2 regions of the Rhizobium sp. BT04 genome follow, and region 2 is predicted to be linked to the other one. Evidence: riboswitches for the same ligand, from Rfam matches in the RefSeq annotation. Region 2 holds a riboswitch; the other holds the start of a gene.
The links. Region 2 has a riboswitch for S-adenosylmethionine ahead of metA (homoserine O-succinyltransferase). Riboswitches for the same ligand answer to the same signal wherever they lie in the genome.
Positions count from the first base shown of each region.

Region 1: linked by a shared signal. The riboswitch ahead of QMO82_RS25780 (O-succinylhomoserine sulfhydrylase) and the one ahead of metA (homoserine O-succinyltransferase) in region 2 are both predicted to bind S-adenosylmethionine.

Region 1 is NZ_CP125652.1:3,592,008-3,601,655, reverse strand. It holds gene galE (UDP-glucose 4-epimerase GalE) at 1-242, shown strand, start outside; gene QMO82_RS25805 (glycosyltransferase family 2 protein) at 239-2,146, shown strand; gene QMO82_RS25800 (glycoside hydrolase family 26 protein) at 2,166-3,104, shown strand; gene QMO82_RS25795 (DUF995 domain-containing protein) at 3,123-3,632, shown strand; tRNA gene QMO82_RS25790 (tRNA-Gly) at 3,837-3,910, opposite strand; gene QMO82_RS25785 (2'-deoxycytidine 5'-triphosphate deaminase) at 3,970-5,064, opposite strand; SAM riboswitch at 5,138-5,216, shown strand; gene QMO82_RS25780 (O-succinylhomoserine sulfhydrylase) at 5,259-6,443, shown strand; gene apaG (Co2+/Mg2+ efflux protein ApaG) at 6,686-7,078, shown strand; gene QMO82_RS25770 (hypothetical protein) at 7,274-7,861, opposite strand; gene QMO82_RS25765 (Hsp33 family molecular chaperone) at 7,984-8,979, opposite strand; gene argF (ornithine carbamoyltransferase) at 9,068-9,648, opposite strand, start outside.
Region 2 is NZ_CP125652.1:2,817,734-2,827,381, reverse strand. It holds gene QMO82_RS22215 (MDR family MFS transporter) at 1-686, opposite strand, end outside; gene QMO82_RS22210 (MarR family winged helix-turn-helix transcriptional regulator) at 803-1,327, shown strand; gene QMO82_RS22205 (thiamine diphosphokinase) at 1,526-2,182, shown strand; gene QMO82_RS22200 (ABC-F family ATP-binding cassette domain-containing protein) at 2,186-4,006, shown strand; gene QMO82_RS22195 (hypothetical protein) at 4,179-4,808, shown strand; gene QMO82_RS22190 (ABC transporter ATP-binding protein/permease) at 4,818-6,707, opposite strand; SAM riboswitch at 6,822-6,899, shown strand; gene metA (homoserine O-succinyltransferase) at 6,948-7,871, shown strand; gene QMO82_RS22180 (aldose epimerase family protein) at 8,100-9,122, shown strand; gene QMO82_RS22175 (GntR family transcriptional regulator) at 9,252-9,648, shown strand, end outside.

The DNA of each region.
Region 1 (9,648 bases), 770 kb from region 2:
TCGCTGTCAACCTCGGCACCGGGCGGGGTTTTTCCATCAGGGAAATCCTGCGCGTGATCCAGGAAACGACCGGGTGCGAAGTCCCGGTCGTCATCCATCCACGCCGGCCGGGCGATCCGCCCAGCCTCTACGCCGACGCCAGCCTGGCCCGCCAGACGCTCTGCTTCCAGCCTCGATATTCCGACCTCGAAACCATCGTGCGGACGGCGGCTCCGTTCTTCGGACTGGAGGCGCGCGCGTGACCGAACTTGCGATTACCCAAGCGACGCATGCTCCGGAACTCTCCCACGAGCCGCTTCTTGTCCCGGTTCTGACCGGACATCGGCGGACCGAATATCTGGTCTCGGCGGCCGTATGGGCCTGCGCCCTCGCCTATTTCTGGATCTGGTGGCTGGAGCCGCGCCATCACGTCGATGCTTTCGGCACAATTACGGTGAGCCTCGTTCTTTCCTGGGTTACCGCTCTGCCGGCCTATTTCATCGTCGTCTTCTATCGGGCGGCAAGACCGAACGGTCCCTTGCGCCTGCCGGCGGGCAGTCGAGTGGCCATGGTCGTGACCAAGGCGCCGGCCGAACCCTTCTCGGTCGTCAGTGAAACCCTGCTGGCGATGCTTGCCCAGGAGGTGGAACACGACACCTGGCTTGCCGACGAAGATCCTTCCCCCGAGACTCTCGACTGGTGCTCCGGGCACGGGGTCCTCGTCTCGACCCGCAAGGGGCGATCCGATTATCATCGGACGTCGTGGCCCCGACGCACGCGGTGCAAGGAAGGCAACCTCGCCTTCTTCTACGACCACCACGGCTACAACAGCTACGATTTCGTGGCGCAACTCGATGCGGATCATGTTCCCGCGCCCGACTATCTCTTCCACATGCTGCGTCCGTTCGCCGATCCAAAGGTCGGCTATGTCTCGGCCCCCAGCATTTGCGACAAGAACGCTTCCGAAAGCTGGTCGGCACGTGGAAGGCTCTATGTCGAGGCCAGCATGCATGGCTCGCTCCAAGCCGGTTACAATGGCGGCCTGGCGCCGCTGTGCATAGGGTCGCATTACGCGGTACGCACCGTCGCCCTCAAACAGATCGGCGGCCTCGGCCCGGAGTTGGCTGAAGACCATTCGACGACATTGATGATGAATGCCGACGGCTGGCGGGGTGTGCATGCGCTGGATGCCATCGCCCATGGTGACGGCCCTAGAACCTTCAGCGATCTCGTGACGCAGGAATTCCAGTGGTCGCGCAGCCTGGTCATGGTGCTGTTGCGGTACTCGCCGAGCCTCGTCGGCCGGCTGCCGCCCCGGCTCAAGTTCCAGTTCCTGTTTTCGCAACTCTGGTATCCGCTTTTTGCGTTCTTTATGTTGCTCATGTTTGCGTTGCCGATCATCGCGCTCATGCGCGGCCAGAACTTCGTGACGGTGACCTATCCAGATTTCCTGGCGCATTTCGCACCGCTTTCTATCGCTCTCGTGGTGATGGCTTATCGCTGGCGCGCCAGCAGCTCGTTCCGCCCCTACGACGCCAAGATCCTGAGCTGGGAATGCATGCTCTTTCTCTTCGCGCGCTGGCCCTGGGCGCTCGCCGGCACGCTGGCTGCGGTGCACGATTTTGCGACAGGCTCCTTCGTCGATTTCCGCGTCACGCCGAAAGGGCGGTCCGAAGTCGATCTGCTGCCGGTGCGTGTCCTGGCGCCCTACGCTTTGCTGGCGCTCATGGCGGTATTGCCCGCCCTGGCAATCGGCGATGCCGGCGCCTCCAAGGGGGGTTACTTCTTTACAATCCTGAACGCGGCAATCTACTGCGCGCTGCTGTTGGTCATCGTCGGGCGCCATTCGAAGGAAAATATGATTGCGGCGGCGCCGCGTTTCTACCGTCCGGCGATGGCGACCGTGCTTCTTGCGCTCGTCGCGCTGCCGGGGGTTGCAACCGTCATGCGCGGACAGGATGCGACCGAGGCACTCGCCTGGGGCAGCGGCCGCCTTCAGCTGTTCGAAGAGCGCTATGCCGTCTCCGGTGCAGGCCGGGGCGGGACTGCCCTGCGCACAATCTTCTTCAAACCACGATGGATTTCCGCTCCGGAGGAGATCCAACTGAGAACGGATGCCGCTCACCCGGATGTGCGGCCGAGCGTAGAGGAAGTACACAATGCATAGCCCATCCAAAATAGCCCTGTTGTCGTTAACCGGCCTGTTGCTGTCGGGAGTCGCGGTCCTGCCGACCGCTCTGGGCAGCTTTGCCGAAGGGCAGCCGCTTGCAATGACGACATCGTCCATTGCGCCGCCGACCAAAATGCCGGTCGTCACGAAGGAGTCGATCACGTTCGGCGCCTATGATCCGCACGGAGATTTAGGCGCCTCGCCCGATTCGAAGATCGAACACCTCTTCCTGCCCTGGGAAGATGTCGATCTGGGCACGCTCACCCTCGCCGACAATTATGCGCAAGCGCGTGGCCGCACCCTGCTGATCTCGGTCGAGCCGTGGACCTGGTCAGCCGATTGGCGCCAAACCTCGCAGGAACTGCTGCACAGCATCCTGGACGGTTCGCGCGATGCGAACATGGCCGCCATCTGCTCGACTGCTGCCAAGCTGAAAAGTCCGGTCATCATTCGCTGGGGACAGGAAATGGACGAAACCGACAGCCAGTTCTCCTGGTCGCATTGGCAGGGCGCCGATTATGCCAAGGCCTATCGCCGGATGGTGGAGGTCTGCAAGGTCCACCTGAAGACGGCCAAATACATGTGGTCACCGAAGGGCAATGAGGGGCTTCAAGCCTTTTATCCCGGCAACGATGTCGTCGATCTCATCGGGCTCTCGGTCTTTGGCCTGGAGCAATACGACAGGGACAAGACTGGCCGTGACCAGACGTTTGCCGAGCACCTTGCGCCCGGCTACGCCCGTGTCGCTGGTTACGGCAAGCCCATCATGGTTGCCGAACTCGGCTACGAAGGCGACGATTCCTTCGTGCGAAACTGGGCTGAGAGCGTAACGAAACGCTATCCCCAGTTCCCGGCGCTCAGCGCCGTCATCTACTTCAACGACCGTGAAGTCTATCCGTGGCCGGACGGCTATGGCCGCCCCGACTGGCGGGTCGTCCGCGAAAGCATCAATTGAACAAGAAGGAACCTGAACATGTCCATGCTTCAAAAAATGCTCCTGGCCGTGGCCCTGACCAGCGGTATCGCCACGGCCGCGTCCGCTGCCGGAACCAATGAGCCTGCGGGGATCGAGACCGCAAAGCCGATGAGCAGCGCGGAAATCTATCGGCTCTACAACCAGAATTCCTGGATGTGGAAAGCCGGCGCCGGCTACTTCTCCACAAAGGCGCGTCGCTTTACCGCCTGGTCGCGGGAAAATGGCTCGCCATCCTTCGGCATGGGCCGCTGGTTCATCACGGAGTCGGGGAAACTCTGCTTCAACGCCGACTGGCACGCCAAGACCGGAACGGCGACGGCAATCACCTGCTTCAGCCACCGCAAGAAGGGCGGCCTGATCTATCAGAAACGCGAACCGGACGGTGAATGGTACGTTTTCAAGAGCGCACTGGCACAAGCCACCGACGAATTCGCAAAGCTTCGCCACGGCGACTACGTAAGTTCTCAATTGGGGAGGATTGAGACGAGCGTCAGTAGGACCAAATAAAGGCGAAGCTAGGGGTTGCGCGCGGCCGAGGCGCCATCTGTTTCCTTGTAGGAGCCGATGCCTGCGCGCAACCCTTTTCATAAAAGATCGCGAAGCGCCTTCAAAAGGCGGCGAACGGACGCCCGGGGCCTCTTTATGCCACTGATTTACATGGATTTATTGGACGTCTGTGGACGTTAGTAGACAACTAGCCTGAGGGGCAGCTGGAGCGGGTGAAGGGAATCGAACCCTCGTATTCAGCTTGGGAAGCTGCTGCTCTACCATTGAGCTACACCCGCGATGCGCTGAGATTTCCAACAGATGGGGGCCGCTGTCAAGTCGCGGCCGCCGGGAAGCCTCAGATGCGGAAGTGCTTCGAGAGCTTGAGGCCCTGGGCCTGGTAGTTGGAGCCGAGGCCGGAGCCGTAGAGGCTGGCGGGCTTTTCCTGCATGTGTTCGTAGACCAGGCGGCCGACGATCTGGCCGTCTTCGAGGATGAAGGGCACTTCGTGGCTGCGGACTTCGAGCACGGCGCGGCTGCCGCGGCCGCCGGCCGGGGCATGGCCAAAGCCCGGATCGAAGAAGCCGGCATAATGGACGCGGAATTCGCCGACCAGCGGATCGAAGGGCGTCATCTCGGCGGCATAATCCGGCGGCACGTGCACCGCCTCGCGCGAGACGAGGATATAGAACTCGTCGGGATCGAGGATCAGCTCGTTGCGACCGCGGCTATAGAGCGGCTCCCAGAAATCATAGATGTCGTGCTGATCTTTCTTGTCGACATCGACGACGGCGGTGTGATGTTTGCCGCGATAACCGATCAGGCCGTCCTTGTCGCCGGCAAGGTCGATCGACAGCGCGATACCGCCGCCCGATACGTTCGGCTGCTTGCTGGCGACCAGGGTCTCGCTTTCATGCAGCTTCAACAATTCCGGCTCGCCGAGCAGGGAATGGCCGACGCGGAAGCGGATCTGCGACAGGCGCGAGCCGCGGCGCACGACGATCGGGAAGGTGCGCGGGCTGATTTCGAGATAGAGCGGGCCGGAATAACCCGCCGGGATCTTGTCGAATTCCTGGGCGTAGTCGGTAATGACGCGGGTAAAGATATCGAGGCGGCCGGTCGAGCTCTTCGGATTGGCCGAGGCCGACATGTCGGCCGGCAGCGCCAGGCTCTCCATCAGCGGCACGATGTAGACGCAGCCGGTTTCGAGCACCGCGCCTTCGGTGAGGTCGATGACATGCAGGCTCAGCCGGTCGAGCTTGTCGGACACCAGGTGCGAGGGCCCGGGCATGAAGCTGGCGCGCACGCGAAAGGCCTTGGCGCCCAAGCGCAGGTCGAGACTTGCCGGCTGGATCTGGTCGCGGTCCAGCTCCCGTTCGGAGATCAGACGCTCCGCTTCGAACAGCGCGGAGATCGCGCGATCCGCCAGAATTCCCGTTTCACGAGCCATCATGCCTCATCCATCATTTGCCGCCGACAAAACCAAACTCGGGGAATTGACGCAAGCAGCTAACAGCAGTATTGCAGAATTATCCCGTGGTGATTTGGCCGGTCGGCTTGCAGCCACGTTAAACAAGTGGCTAAAAAGACCGGGTTGAAACCGGTCTGCTTTTGCGACCGGTTTTTTTGTTATGTGAAGGTGATGGCATGAGCAAGACCTGGCGCCCGGCAACCCAACTCGTCCACGGCGGAACGCTGCGTTCGCAATATGGCGAGACCTCCGAGGCAATCTATCTCACGCAAGGTTTCGTCTATGACACCTCGGAAGCGGCCGAAGCCCGCTTCAAGGGCGAGACCGACGGCTTCATCTATGCCCGCTACGGCAGCCCCACCAACGACATGTTCGAAAAGCGCATGTGCATGCTCGAAGGCGCCGAAGACGCCCGCGCTACCGCCTCCGGCATGGCGGCCGTCGCCGCCGCAGTCCTCTGCCAGGTCAAGGCCGGCGACCATATCGTCGCGGCCCGCGCCCTGTTCGGCTCCTGCCGCTGGGTTGTGGAAACATTGGCGCCGAAATACGGTATCGAATGCACGCTGGTCGACGGCCGCGATCTCAAGAATTGGGAAGAGGCGATCCGGCCGAACACCAAGGTGTTCTTCCTGGAAAGCCCGACCAACCCGACGCTCGAGGTGGTCGATATCGCAGGGGTCGCCAAGCTCGCCAACCAGGTCGGCGCCAAGGTCGTGGTCGACAACGTCTTCGCCACGCCGCTGTTCCAGAAGCCCTTGGAGCTCGGCGCCCACATCGTCGTCTATTCCGCCACCAAGCATATTGACGGCCAGGGCCGCTGCCTCGGCGGCGTGGTGCTTGCGGACAAGGAATGGATCGACGAGAACCTGCACGATTACTTCCGCCATACCGGCCCGGCCATGTCGCCGTTCAACGCCTGGACGCTGTTGAAAGGCATCGAGACGCTGCCGCTACGGGTGCGCCAGCAGACGCAGAATGCGGCGAAGATCGCCGACTTTCTGGCCGAGCAGGGCAAGGTCGCCAAGGTGATCTATCCCGGCCGCAAGGACCATCCGCAGGCCGATATCATCGCCAAGCAGATGACCGGCGGCTCGACCCTCGTCGCCTTCGAGCTGAAGGGCGGCAAGGAAGCGGCCTTCGCGCTGCAGAACGCACTCGATATCGTCAAGATCTCCAACAATCTCGGCGACAGCAAAAGCCTGATCACCCATCCGGCCACGACGACGCACAAGAACTTGACGGAGGAGGCGCGTGCCGAACTCGGCATCTCTCCCGGCACGGTGCGCCTTTCGGCCGGCATCGAGGATACCGACGACCTGATCGAGGATTTCGCCAAGGCGCTTGCCAAGGTCTCGGCCTGACCGACTGGAATAGCGGCCGGACCCATTCGCGGTTCGGCCGCTGCCGGACCTCGCTCCGTGAGGTCGGGGGGAACAAGTTCGCCCGCGCCGGCGTTCGGAGGTAAAATTAACACTGACGATTAGGCTTAACGATCGAAAACCCTTCGATCATGACGGTTTCATCACTGATCAACGTTCCGTTCCTTGACGGACATGGCCTCTTTATAAGATACGGGTAACATATCTTGACTAAGGTGCAAGGCATGTATCGCGCCCTCACAAAGGATATCGAAGTCGTCGTCGAACCGTTCTATCTGGAGGAGCAATCCGATCCGGAAGACGATCGCTATGTCTGGGGTTACCGGATTGTCATCAGCAACAATTCCGGCATAGCCGTTCGCCTGGTCAACCGTTACTGGAACATCACCGACCAGAACGGACAGGTGGACGAAGTGACAGGCCCCGGCGTCGTCGGCGAACAGCCGCGGCTCAGCCCCGGCGACACCTACGAATATTCCTCCGGCTGCCCGCTCGACACCCCCTCCGGACTGATGTTCGGCCATTACCAGATGGAAACGGACGAAGGCGAGATATTCGATGTCGACATCCCCGCCTTCTCGCTGGATTCACCGGGGCTGCTGCGGGTGCTTAACTGACGTATGATCCCGAAATCGAGCGCAGATTGAAAGCGGCAGAGGGGCCCAGCGCGTCCTATGAGCGCAGGGCATCCAGACGTCATCTTCCGTCAATCATCTGCTAAGGCGCGTCGCGATCTTTCAGGTTCGCGTGCCGCGCTTTAGGTCTTTGTTTTTCGTATGTCTTTGCTAAAACTGCTGCACGCGCGACATGCTTTAAAGGTCAAAAGGATCCGAGGCCTGAGTACCTGGCTTTGCTTCAAACGGATCTTTTGATTGTGGCGGCGCCGGCTGTTGGGCAACGGCAGCATTTACCGCTTTTTGGCAGGCGAGCATCTCGTCGGTTGCCTTGACGGAATTTTTTAAACTCAGGGCAACAATCTGTTTTCCGTTAAAGGTCGCGCGAAAGCTCAATTTACGAGCGAACTCGGCAACCAAGCTCGAATCCTTAAAATCGATCCATAATGCCTTAAAGCCATCAAGGTCCACGGCGCTCGCATCAACTGTCCATTTTGAGCGATCTAAATAAAATTCAAGGGGATACTGCTTCCCGTCTTCCAAGGATTTCCAATTTACATTTCCAATCAGAATGTAAAAAGGACTTTCCTTTTTGACATAATTGAGGCCAAGACGAAAAACCGTGCCGTCTTCGAAGGAAGTCAGAACAAAGCAGCCGTTGCCTAGGGTCTTGTCGACAGCCACCTTCCAGCCGCCGACTTCTTTCCATTGGACTGTCTCGTCATCAGCCAAGCTCATTCGTGGCACCGCAGCTATGAGTGCGAGTACAAAAAACAAAAGTCGCATCAACGCCCCATCCCGCTTTCTTAGGCCAGAACCAAGAAACAGAATAGGTGCACAGTGACTACGCAAAGTCGAGTCACCGTGCTGCATCATCGCTAATCTTTTATTGCTCGCTGTGCGTGTCCTCAACCTTCGGCCGGCTGAAGCTCGGCCGGCTCGAAGCGGTAGGTGGTCGAGCAGAATTCGCAGGTGACGGCGATTTCGCCGTTTTCCTGGCTGGCCTCGATCTCCTCGGCGGTGAAGCCCTTCAGCACGCCCTTGATCTTGTCGCGCGAGCAGCTGCAGCGGTCGAAGACGGCGCGCGGTTCGTAGACGCGGACACCGCGCTCGTGGAACAGGCGGAACAGCAGCCGTTCGGTACCAACCAGCGGATCGGTCAGTTCATCGGCGTCGATGGTCTCGACCAGCGAACGGGCTTCGAGCCAGGCATCGTCCTCACCATGCGGGCGGCTGCCGGTGTCGCCGTCGCCGCCGTGGAGATCCGGCCGGCGCATGCGCTCGGGTGCTTCCGGCAGGAACTGGGCGACAAGGCCGCCTGCCCGCCAGCGATGGCGCGGCTTGCCGGCATCGTCGCGATCGAAGAGTTCGGCTGCGGCCAGGCGCACCCGTGTCGGGATCTGCTCCGACTGACGGAAATAGACGCCGGCAATCTCCTCGAGCGAGGTGCCGTCGAGTTCGACGATGCCCTGGTAGGGCTGGCCGAACTTGCCCTGGTCGATGGTGAAGGCGAGCACGCCCCGGCCGAGCAATTGCTCCGGCTCGGTTTCGCCTGCTGCGATCGCTTTGTTGAGCAGCGCCTGATCGAAGCGGGCATAGGCGCGGACATTTTCCGGCGTCGCGAAATCGGCGACGAGAAGATCGACCGGGCCATCGCCCTTGGTCTGCACCGTGAACTTGCCGTCGAATTTCAGCGAGGTGCCGAGCAGCACCGTCAAGACGACGACTTCGGCAAGCAGGCGGGCGACGGGTGCGGGGTAATGATGGCGCTCGAGGATCGCATCGAGCATCGGGCCGAGCTGGACGGCGCGGCCGCGCACGTCCAGACCCTCCACCTGGAAGGGGACGACATGGTCATCGCCGGCGAAATCAAACTGGCCGAGGGCGGCTGCAGCTTCTGCCATGGCTTTACTCCTAGTTTCGGAGCGATGGGTCAGCGTGCCCTTCGCTCGCGCGGCCGCAGGTCTATGACTCGCGGCATCCGATTATGGTTCAGATCGCGCCCAGGCACCAAGCAAGAATCGACTTCTGCGCATGAAGACGGTTTTCCGCCTCATCGAAGACCACGGATTGCGGACCGTCGATCACCTCGTCCGTCACTTCCTCACCACGATGAGCCGGCAGGCAATGCATGAACAATGCATCATTGCCGGCCTTCGCCATCAAGGCCGCATTGACCTGGTAAGGCTGGAAGACATTGTGACCCCGGGCCCGATGTTCCTGATTCATGGAGACCCAGGTATCGGTCACCACGCAATCGACGCCTTCGACCGCACGGTCGGCATCATGGCAGAGCATGATTTCGGCGCCCTCATTGCGGGCCCAGTTCAGATAGTGATCCTTGGGCTCCGAACCAAGAGGCACGGCCATGTTCATGCGATAGCCGAAGCGCGCAGCCCCTTCGACCAGCGAATGCAGCACATTGTTGCCGTCGCCGGTCCAGGCGATGGTCTTGCCCTTGATCGGGCCGCGATGCTCTTCGAAGGTCATGATATCGGCCATGATCTGGCAGGGATGGGTGTCATCCGTCAGCGCATTGATGACCGGCACGGTCGCATGCTCGGCGAGTTCCA
Region 2 (9,648 bases):
AACAGTTCGCTGCTGTCGGTAGCAAGCACAATGCTGGTCGTCGTCAGTGCGAGCAGGAGCGCACCGGCATAGTCGATCTTAGGGCGGCGATGCGGTTTTCGGTACGGCAGCATGAAGGCGAGACCGGTGAGCACGATGAAGCCGATCGGCACATTGACGAGGAAGATCGACCGCCAGCCGAAGAGATCGCTCATCGTGCCGCCGAGCACGGGCCCGATCGCGCCTGAGGCCATCAGCACGAGGCTGGAATAGCTTTGATAGCGCGCCCGCTCGCGCGGTTCGAACAGATCGGCGTTGACGGCGAAGATCGACACCATGATGCCGCCGCCGCCAAGACCCTGCAGCACGCGGGCGGCAATCAGCGTGTTCATCGAAATTGCAAGGCCGCAGACCGCCGAGCCGACGGTGAAGATGGTGATCGCCGTCATCATCACATATTTGCGGCCGAAGAGATCGCCGAGCTTGCCGTAGACCGGCATGACGGCGCTCAGCGACAGGAGATAGGCCGAGCCGATCCAGCCGAAGCGCTCGAGATGGCCGAATTCGCCGACGATCGTCGGCAGCGCCGTGGAAACGATCTGATTATCCAGCGTCGCCATGAACATGGCCGTCATCAGGAAGAAGAAGAGGATGAGCCGGCGACGAGGATCCGTCACGAGCGGCGCAGGCGCGAGTTGCATGTCCATGGGAGCATCATTCCGGGTTTGCCGCTCTTTTATGTGCTAACAGCATATATCTGTCAATGGCACATTAATGACATTGGCATATTCAAATTCCGAAACGGCTCTGTTATAGTTCCGTGATGAGCGACGTGCTGACCAAGACTCCCACGCAACCGGTAGAGCCGGATGAGGAAAACGTGCCTCGCATCGGTCGGGCCATGGGTCGTATGCGGTTGATGACCGGACGACGGCTGATCGGCCGGCTGGCGATCCAGAGCGCCGCACCGGGTCTCGAGCTTTCGCATCTCGATGTGCTCGATGCGGTCCGCCGGGCGCAGCCTGCCGGCGAGGTCACGGTCGGCATGATCGCGGAAATGCTGCGCATCGACCCGTCACGGGCAAGCCGGGTGGTGGCCGAGATGGTCGGGCGAAACGTGCTGCGCCGTGAGGCTTCGCAGGCCGATGCGCGGCGGATTGTCGTCGTCATGACCGAGGTCGGCCAGAATTTGCTTGCCGAGATCGTCGCGCAGAAACTGGCGATCATCTCCGAGATCGTCTCCGACTGGCCGGAGCAGGATATCGAGCGCTTCGCAGCGCTTTTCGAGCGTTTCATCGGCGGTTACGAGGCGGTCTTCCTATCGCGTGACAAGGATACGCCGGGCTAGAGCAATTCCAGCAAAAGTGTGCAGCGGTTTTGCGTTCGGAATTGCGTCAAAACAAAGAGATAGAGCATTTTCGTGAATCGAAGAAAAACGGAAATGCTCTAGCGCATAATCGTGAAAAGAAGACGCACGGCGCTGTAAAGCAAACGACGCCGATCGCTGGCGCCCCTTCCCCTCGACCCCCGGTTTGCGCTAAGGGCAATGCCCATGAGCCCATCCACCTTCACCATCCTCCTTGGCGGCGAACTCAGCCTGACGGAGCGCCTGCGCCATGCCGTCGGCGACAGCCGGTTCATCGCGGCCGATGGCGGCATGCGGCATGCGCTGGCACTCGGCATTACGCCGGAGCTCTGGGTCGGCGATTTCGATTCGACGCCTGATGATCTCGAAGGTGCATTTCCCGATGTGCCGAAACAGCCCTATCCCGCAGCAAAGGCGGCCACCGACGGCGAAATCGCCGTGTCGGAAGCGATCGCGCGCGGCGCGCGGCGGCTGATCCTGGCCGGCGCGCTCGGCGGCGAACGCTCCGACCATGCGCTTCAGCATCTGCTGTCGGCCGTCAGCCTGGCGGAAGAGGGCTTCGATGTCCTGCTGACCTCGGGCAAGGAAGAGGCCGTGCCGCTGCTTGCCGGGACGATCGAGCTGGATCTTCCCAAGGGCAGTCTGTTTTCGGTGCTCGGGTTCAGCGAGCTGACCGGGCTTTCCATCGAGAATGCGCGTTATCCGCTGGCCGATTTCCATCTGCCTTTCGGCTCGTCGCGCACCATTTCCAACGTCGCGGAAGGCAAGGTTTGCTTTTCGCTCCGCAGCGGCCGGGCGATCGTGCTCGCCCGGCCCTATGATCTTTCCGGAGTCTGATTTTTGGCCCCTCCCATTCTGAAACTCGACGATATCTTCCTGAGCTTCGGCGGCGCACCGCTTTTGGCGGGGGCTAGCCTGCAGATCGAGCCCGGTGACAAGATCTGTCTCGTCGGGCGCAACGGCTCGGGAAAATCGACGCTCTTGAAGATCGCCGCCGGCCTGGTCGAGGCGCAGTCCGGCGAGGTCTTCCGCCATCCCTCCGCGACGGTGCGTTATCTCGAACAGGCGCCTGACTTTGCCGGCTTCAACACGGTGCAGGCCTATGCCGAGGCCGGTCTCGGGCCGGGCGACGACCCTTATCGCGTCACCTATCTGCTGTCTCATCTCGGACTGACCGGCGAGGAGGATCCCAAAAATCTTTCCGGCGGCGAATCGCGTCGGGCCGCCCTTGCTCGCGTGCTGGCGCCGGAGCCCGACATTCTGCTGCTCGACGAGCCGACCAACCATCTCGACCTGCCCACAATCGAATGGCTGGAAGGCGAGCTGCAGAAGACGCGCAGCGCTTTGGTGCTGATCTCGCACGATAGACGTTTCCTCGAAAAGGTCTCGACGGCAACCGTCTGGCTCGACCGCGGCACCTCGCGCCGGCTCGACAGAGGCTTTTCGCATTTCGAGGCCTGGCGCGACCAGGTGCTGGAGGCCGAGGAGTTGGAGCAGCACAAGCTCGGCAAGGCGATCGAGCGCGAGGAGCACTGGCTGCGTTATGGCGTGACGGCACGGCGCAAGCGCAATATGCGCCGCCTCGGCGAGCTGCAGACGATGCGCTCGCAATATCGCGGTCACAAGGGGCCGCAGGGCACCGTTCAGGCGACGGCTTCGGACGCGCAGGAATCCGGCAAGCTGGTGATCGAAGCCGAGAAGATCACCAAGAGCTTCGGCAAGAGGGCCATCGTCACGCCCTTCTCGATCCGCGTGCATCGCGGCGATTGCATCGGTCTGGTAGGGCCGAACGGCGCGGGCAAGACGACACTGTTGAAGATGCTGACCGGGCAGCTTTCGCCCGATAGCGGCACGATAAAGCTCGGCACCAATCTGGAGATCGCGACACTCGACCAGAAACGCGAGGATCTCGATTCCGAGGATACGCTCGCCAACTATCTGACGGATGGGCGCGGCGAAAACCTGCTCGTCAACGGCGAGCAGCGTCATGTTACCGGCTATATGAAGGAATTCCTGTTCCAGCCGGAACAGGCGCGTACGCCGATCAGGAGCCTTTCCGGCGGCGAGCGCGCGCGGCTGATGCTGGCGCGCATCCTCTCACGCCCGGCGAACCTCTTGATCCTCGATGAACCCACCAACGACCTCGATATCGAGACGCTCGACCTCCTGCAGGAAATCGTCGCCGGCTTTCCCGGCACGGTCATTCTCGTCAGCCACGACCGCGATTTCCTCGACCGTACCGTCACTTCGACGATCGCACCCGCCGTGCCGGATGCGCCTGACGGACGCTGGATCGAATATGCCGGCGGCTATTCGGACATGCTTGCGCAGCGCAAGGGCGCGCTCGAGGAGCGCAAGCGGGCAGAGAAGGCGGCGGAGAAGCCGAAGACGCAGGAGGCAGCGCCCTCCGCAGGGAGTGCCAAGAGCAAGCTCTCCTTCAAGCAGAAATTCGCGCTGGAAAATCTGCCGAAGGAAATGGCGAAAGCCGAGGCCGAAATCGCTAAGCGCGAACAGGTGATGGCCGATCCCAATCTTTTCACGCGTGATCCCGCAGCCTTCAACCGGCTTGCTGGCGAGATGGAGAAATTGCGCGCCAGCCTGACCGACATGGAGGAGGAGTGGCTGGAGCTCGAAATGTTGCGCGAAGAACTGGAAGGCTGAGCTTTGCAAACTTGTCGGCTCACCTTTCCTTGATTGGCCAATGTATCGCTGCGCGGCATAGGGTGCGCTCCGGCAGCAAATCCAAGTGTTACAGCGTCCTTTTTGCGCATCTGAAAAAACGCGCGGCGCTGTAGGGATATTGCCGATCGCAAGGGCGACAAGGAAAAGTCATATGTCTCGCAAGCCTCATTCCAGAATTCTCATGGCACTTGCCGCTGGCGGCCTCGCCGCGCTTGCCGCATCGCAGGCCGTACAGGCACAGGATAGCAACCGTGTTCGCGTTCGCGGCGCCATCGAAAGCCTCAGCGGCGATAAGCTCGTCGTCAAGACGCGCGAAGGCAGCGATGCGACGATCACGCTGAAAGTCGGTTGGAAAGTCGGTGGCGTCAAAAAAGCCTCGGTCGAGGATATCAAGCCCGGCGATTTCGTCGGCGTCGCCTCGCTCCCGAAAGGTACTGGTCCGGATGGCGCGATCGAGGTGCTGATCTTTCCGGCGTCGATGAAGGGAACCGGCGAGGGCAATCGCCCCTGGGATGCGCAGCCGAACAGCCAGATGACCAACGCGACCGTCAGCAATGCCGTCAAATCCGTCGACGGACACACGATCACGCTGACCTATCAGGGCAAGGAAAAAACCATCACGATCGCCGAAGCGACACCGATCGTGACCTTGGCACCGGCGACCAAAGATGATCTGAAGAGCGGCGCCGGCGTCATCGTCACCGGTGAGAAGGCGGCGGACGGCAGCATCTCGGCCAGCCAGGTGGCCGTCGGTCTCAATGGCATCACGCCGCCGATGTGATCGGCCGGCTTAGAGCGCCGGCGCCGGGACGGCAGCAGCGCCTGCACTGGCGCTGGCGCCGGTCTGGGCGACAGGCGGTTCCTCGGATTTTGACGGCAGCGCCTGCAGATGCAAGACGCGCGGCTTCAGCGCCTCGAGATAGGCCTCGGAACGGCCGATATAGATCATGCCGCTTTCAGGCAGTGTGGTGAGCAGTTTGGCCATGGTTTCCTGCCATTCCGGCTCCATGCCTTCCAGCACTTCGTCGAAAATGATCCAGCGCGGGCGCACGAGCAGCAGGCGGGCGAAACCGATCGCCTTCTGCTCGTCGCTGTCGAGCAGCTTGTCCCAGCGGGCGCGGGTATCGAGCCTTGCGATCAGCGAATGCAGGCCGGCCTTTTCGAGAGCCGCCTCGATATCCGCCTTCTGATAGGCATCAGCACTTTCGGGGAAGGCCAGCGCCTCGCGCAATGTGCCGCCGGGAACATAGGCGATCTGCGGAACGAACAGCATGTCGTCGATCGGCGGCAGGCCCATCGTGCCGCTGCCGCACGGCCAGAGGCCGGCCATCGCCTGGAACAGCAGCTTGCGGTTGACGCTGTGATCGCCGTTGATCATGATCTTTTCGCCGGCCTTGATCACGACATCGGTTTCACGCAGACGGAAGCCGCCGCATTCGTCGATCTCTTCGCCGATCTTGGCGACGATGACGATATCCTTCAGCGTCAGCGTGTCGGCCGCGGTGTTTTCATAGGCGATGCTGTCCTTGAGGTCGAAGTCCTCTTCCATGTCGACCAACGCCTGGCGGAAATCGGTGACGCGCATCAGCGTGGCCCGCCATTCGGCGATCGGGCCGAAATTGGCGACGTACCAGCGCAGCGCCGTATTGACCTGATTGAAGGCGCCGACCGACATCATCAGCTGGCCGAGGGTGAGGCCGCCGGAGAAATAGGCAGGGGCGGCGACGATGATCGGGATGACGATCACCAGCCAGCCATAGCCGGCCGAAACCCAGGTGAGGTTGGTATTGGCCATGGCGAGCCGCTTGACGACCCTCAGCACCGAGCTGATGTCGGTGTTGATGCGCCGGCGCTCATTCTCCTCGCCGCGGGCGACGGTGATAGCCGGCATGTTTTCGTTGGCGTGCATCAAGGTGAAGCGAAGCTCGGCCTCCTTCGAGAAACGGTCGGCATTGAGCTTCACCAGCTTGCGGCCGACGACCTGGCTCAGCACCGAGGCGGAAGCGGCATAAAAAATCGCCGCCCAGACCATGTAACCCGGAATGGAGAAGCTGTGGCCGCTGATCCGGAAGATGAAGCCGCTCGAAAGCTCCCAGAGCACGCCGATGAAGCTCACCAGAAGAATGGTCGATTGCAGCAGGCCGAGAACCAGCCCTGTCGTGCTTTCGGCGAGATTGCGGGAATCCTCGTGCAGGCGCTGGTCCGGATTGACGCCGATCAGGCCGCTGGAGGCGAGCCGCAGCGCCCGCTTGCGCTTCAGCCACTGATCGACGAGATCGCGCGACAGGCCCTCGCGCATATAGAGCGCGGTCATCTGATTCAGCCAGGCTTGCAGCACGTTGAGCAGCAGCAGCGTGCCGGCGATCATCGCAAAGATTTCAAGCTGGTGGAAGAACTCGCCGAGGTCGCGGCGCTCCAGCGAATCGTAGAAGGGCGCATTCCATTCATTGAGGATGACCTGGCCGTAGGACGTCGCCAGGATAACAAGGATCAGCACGGTCGCCAGAAACAGCACCTTGCCCCGCACTTGCGAATTCCAGAACGCTGAGAACATCACCCCGAGGCGATATGTCAGGCTGAGATCATACCCTACCCTATCCTGCCTCCGGATTCCTGGCCTCCCCTCGGTCTTATCTGCCATTACGCTTTTCCAAATCGCCCATGCCCCTATTATTAACATGGTGGCGTTACCGGTCTATCAACAGATTCTATCAGTCATTAAAGTGTGATGATGCTTGCACGAGCTGCGCCTGCATGCATTCGCCATTGATTCGCGGTCCGACTGGAGCTAATTAAAGTGCTCCGTGGTGATTTGGCCGGCCGGCTTGCAGCCACGTTAAAAAAGTCGCTAAAGGGCCGCGTGCGGACCGGTAGCGATTTTTTTCGCCGCCGGTTTTTTATTTTTGATCGAGTGACCGCAATGCCCATCAAGATCCCCGATACGCTGCCCGCCTTCGAAACCCTGGTTCAAGAGGGTGTGCGGGTGATGACCGAGACGATGGCGATCCGTCAGGACATCCGTCCGCTGCAGATCGGGCTGCTCAACCTCATGCCGAACAAGATCAAGACCGAGTTGCAGATGGCCCGCCTCGTCGGCGCCTCGCCGCTGCAGGTGGAACTGTCGCTGATCCGCATCGGCGGCCACAAGGCGAAGAACACGTCCGAAGACCATCTGCTTTCCTTCTACCAGACCTGGGAAGAGGTGAAGCAGCGCAAGTTCGACGGCTTCATCATCACTGGGGCGCCGATCGAGCTTCTGCCCTATGAGGACGTCACCTATTGGGCGGAAATGCAGCAGATCCTCGACTGGACGGAAACGAATGTCCATTCGACGATGAACGTCTGCTGGGGCGCGATGGCGGCGATCTATCATTTCCACGGCGTTCCGAAATACGAGCTGAAAGAGAAGGCCTTCGGCGTCTACCGCCACCGGAACCTGAAACCTTCCTCCATCTATCTCAACGGCTTTTCCGACAATTTCGAAGTCCCGGTGTCGCGCTGGACCGAGGTGCGCCGCGCCGATATCGAAAAATCCGAAAGCCTGGAGATCCTGATGGAATCAGGTGAGATGGGCGTCTGCCTCGTGCACGAGAAGAAGGGCCGGCGGCTCTACATGTTCAACCATGTCGAATATGATTCCACCTCACTGTCCGACGAGTATTTCCGCGACGTCAATGCCGGCGTGCCGATCAAGATGCCGCACAACTACTTCCCGCATAATGATCCCGCACTTGCGCCGCAGAACCGCTGGCGCAGCCATGCGCATCTTCTGTTCGGCAATTGGATCAACGAAATCTACCAGACGACGCCCTTCGATGTGGAGGAGATCGGCACGGATCTCTGAGTGTGGCAGAGCGGATGCCGCAGCGTCACCGCTGCGGCATTTCTTTCTGATCCCACGGTTGCGGTTTGGAGCAAATGCGGGCAGGTTCCGCTCCTAAAGCGCGTCGCGATCTTTCAGATTCGCTCTCCGCGCTTTAAGTCTTTGTTTTTACGCATGTCGTTATCGCAAAACCGCTGTACACTTTTGCGCGACATGCTTAAACCCCAGGAATAGAACGGACGGTCGATCATGTCGGATAAGTTGGAGCGGGAAGTTTTCGGACAGACGAAAGCAGGCGAGACGGTCTATCGCGTCGAGATCAAGGGCGGCGGGCTGACGGCCAAGATCATCACCTGGGGGGCGGTCATCCAGGATCTGCGCCTTGAGGGACATGAGGCGCCGCTGCAGCTCGGCTTCGACGACTTCGACAGCTACCCCCTCCATTCGGCCTATTTCGGCGCGACACCCGGCCGCTGCGCCAATCGTGTCGGTGGCGGTAAATTCACGCTCGACGGCAAGGACTATCAGCTGGAGCCGAATGAAAACGGCGTGACGCATCTGCATGGCGGCAGCGACAATATCGCCAAACGCAACTGGACGATCGTCGAGCATGACGTCGACCGCGTCGTGCTGAAGATCGTCGATCCCGATGGCCGCGCCGGCTATCCCGGCAATTGCACGATCCAGGCAACCTTCCGGGTGCACGGCAACGGCGAACTGTCGGTGACTTACGAATCGACCAGCGATCAGCCGACGCTCGCCAATGTCTGCCAGCACGCCTATTTCAATCTCGATGGCCGTGAAGATGCGCTTGGCCACGACATCATGATCGCTGCCGATCACTATCTGCCGACCGACGAGAGGCAGGTGCCGACCGGTGAGATCCGTTCCGTCGCGGGCACCGAATTCGATTTCCGCGAGATGGCGCCGATGAAGCGTTTCGTCGGCAGCGAGCAAGCTTTGTACGACCATAATTTCTGCCTGTCGCCCGAGCGCACCGCCAAGCGCAGCGTCGCGCTCGCCCGCAGTCTCTATTCCGGTGTGTCGCTGGAAGTGCGCAGCACGGAGCCAGGCGTGCAGTTCTATGCCGGTTTCAAGCTCAATACCGGGGCGCCCGGCCTTGGCGGGCGTAAATACGGTCCCTTCGCCGGCTTCTGCCTGGAGACGCAGGTCTGGCCGGATGCCATCAATCACGAAGGTTTCCCGAATGCGGTGCTGCGCCCCGGCGAAGTGCTGCGCCAGGAGACGGACTATATCTTCACCAAGAGCTGACGGTCTTTTCAGACGCACGGCTGTCAGATTTGATCGCTATGAACCTCTCCGGTCCCCGGGGAGGTTTTTTCTTGTCGGCGTGCGATTCCGTCTTGCTGATTGGTTCTAGATAGGTTCTATTACGTGCCTATGGATAGAACCAGTCTGATAGCGGAGCTGAGCAGCCGCGGCCTGCGTGACCAGGCGTTGACCGGCCCGCTCTACAAGCGGCTGGCGCAGGCGCTGACCGGCCTCATTCAGGAAGGCCTGCTGAAGCCCGGCACGGCGCTGCCGGGAGAGCGCGACCTCGCCGAGGCTCTGAAACTTGGTCGTGTCACCGTGCGCACGGCCTATCGCGATCTGATGGCGTCGGGCGCACTGGAATCGCGCCACGGAAGCGGTACGTTCGTCTCGAGCAGGGTGGAACGCATGGAGCAGTCGCTCTGGCGGCTTTCCTCCTTCTCCGCCGACATGCGCTCGCGCGGGCGCCTGCCGGCTGCGCGGGTATTGTCGCGGGCGGTCAATAGGCCGTCGCCGGAGGAATCCT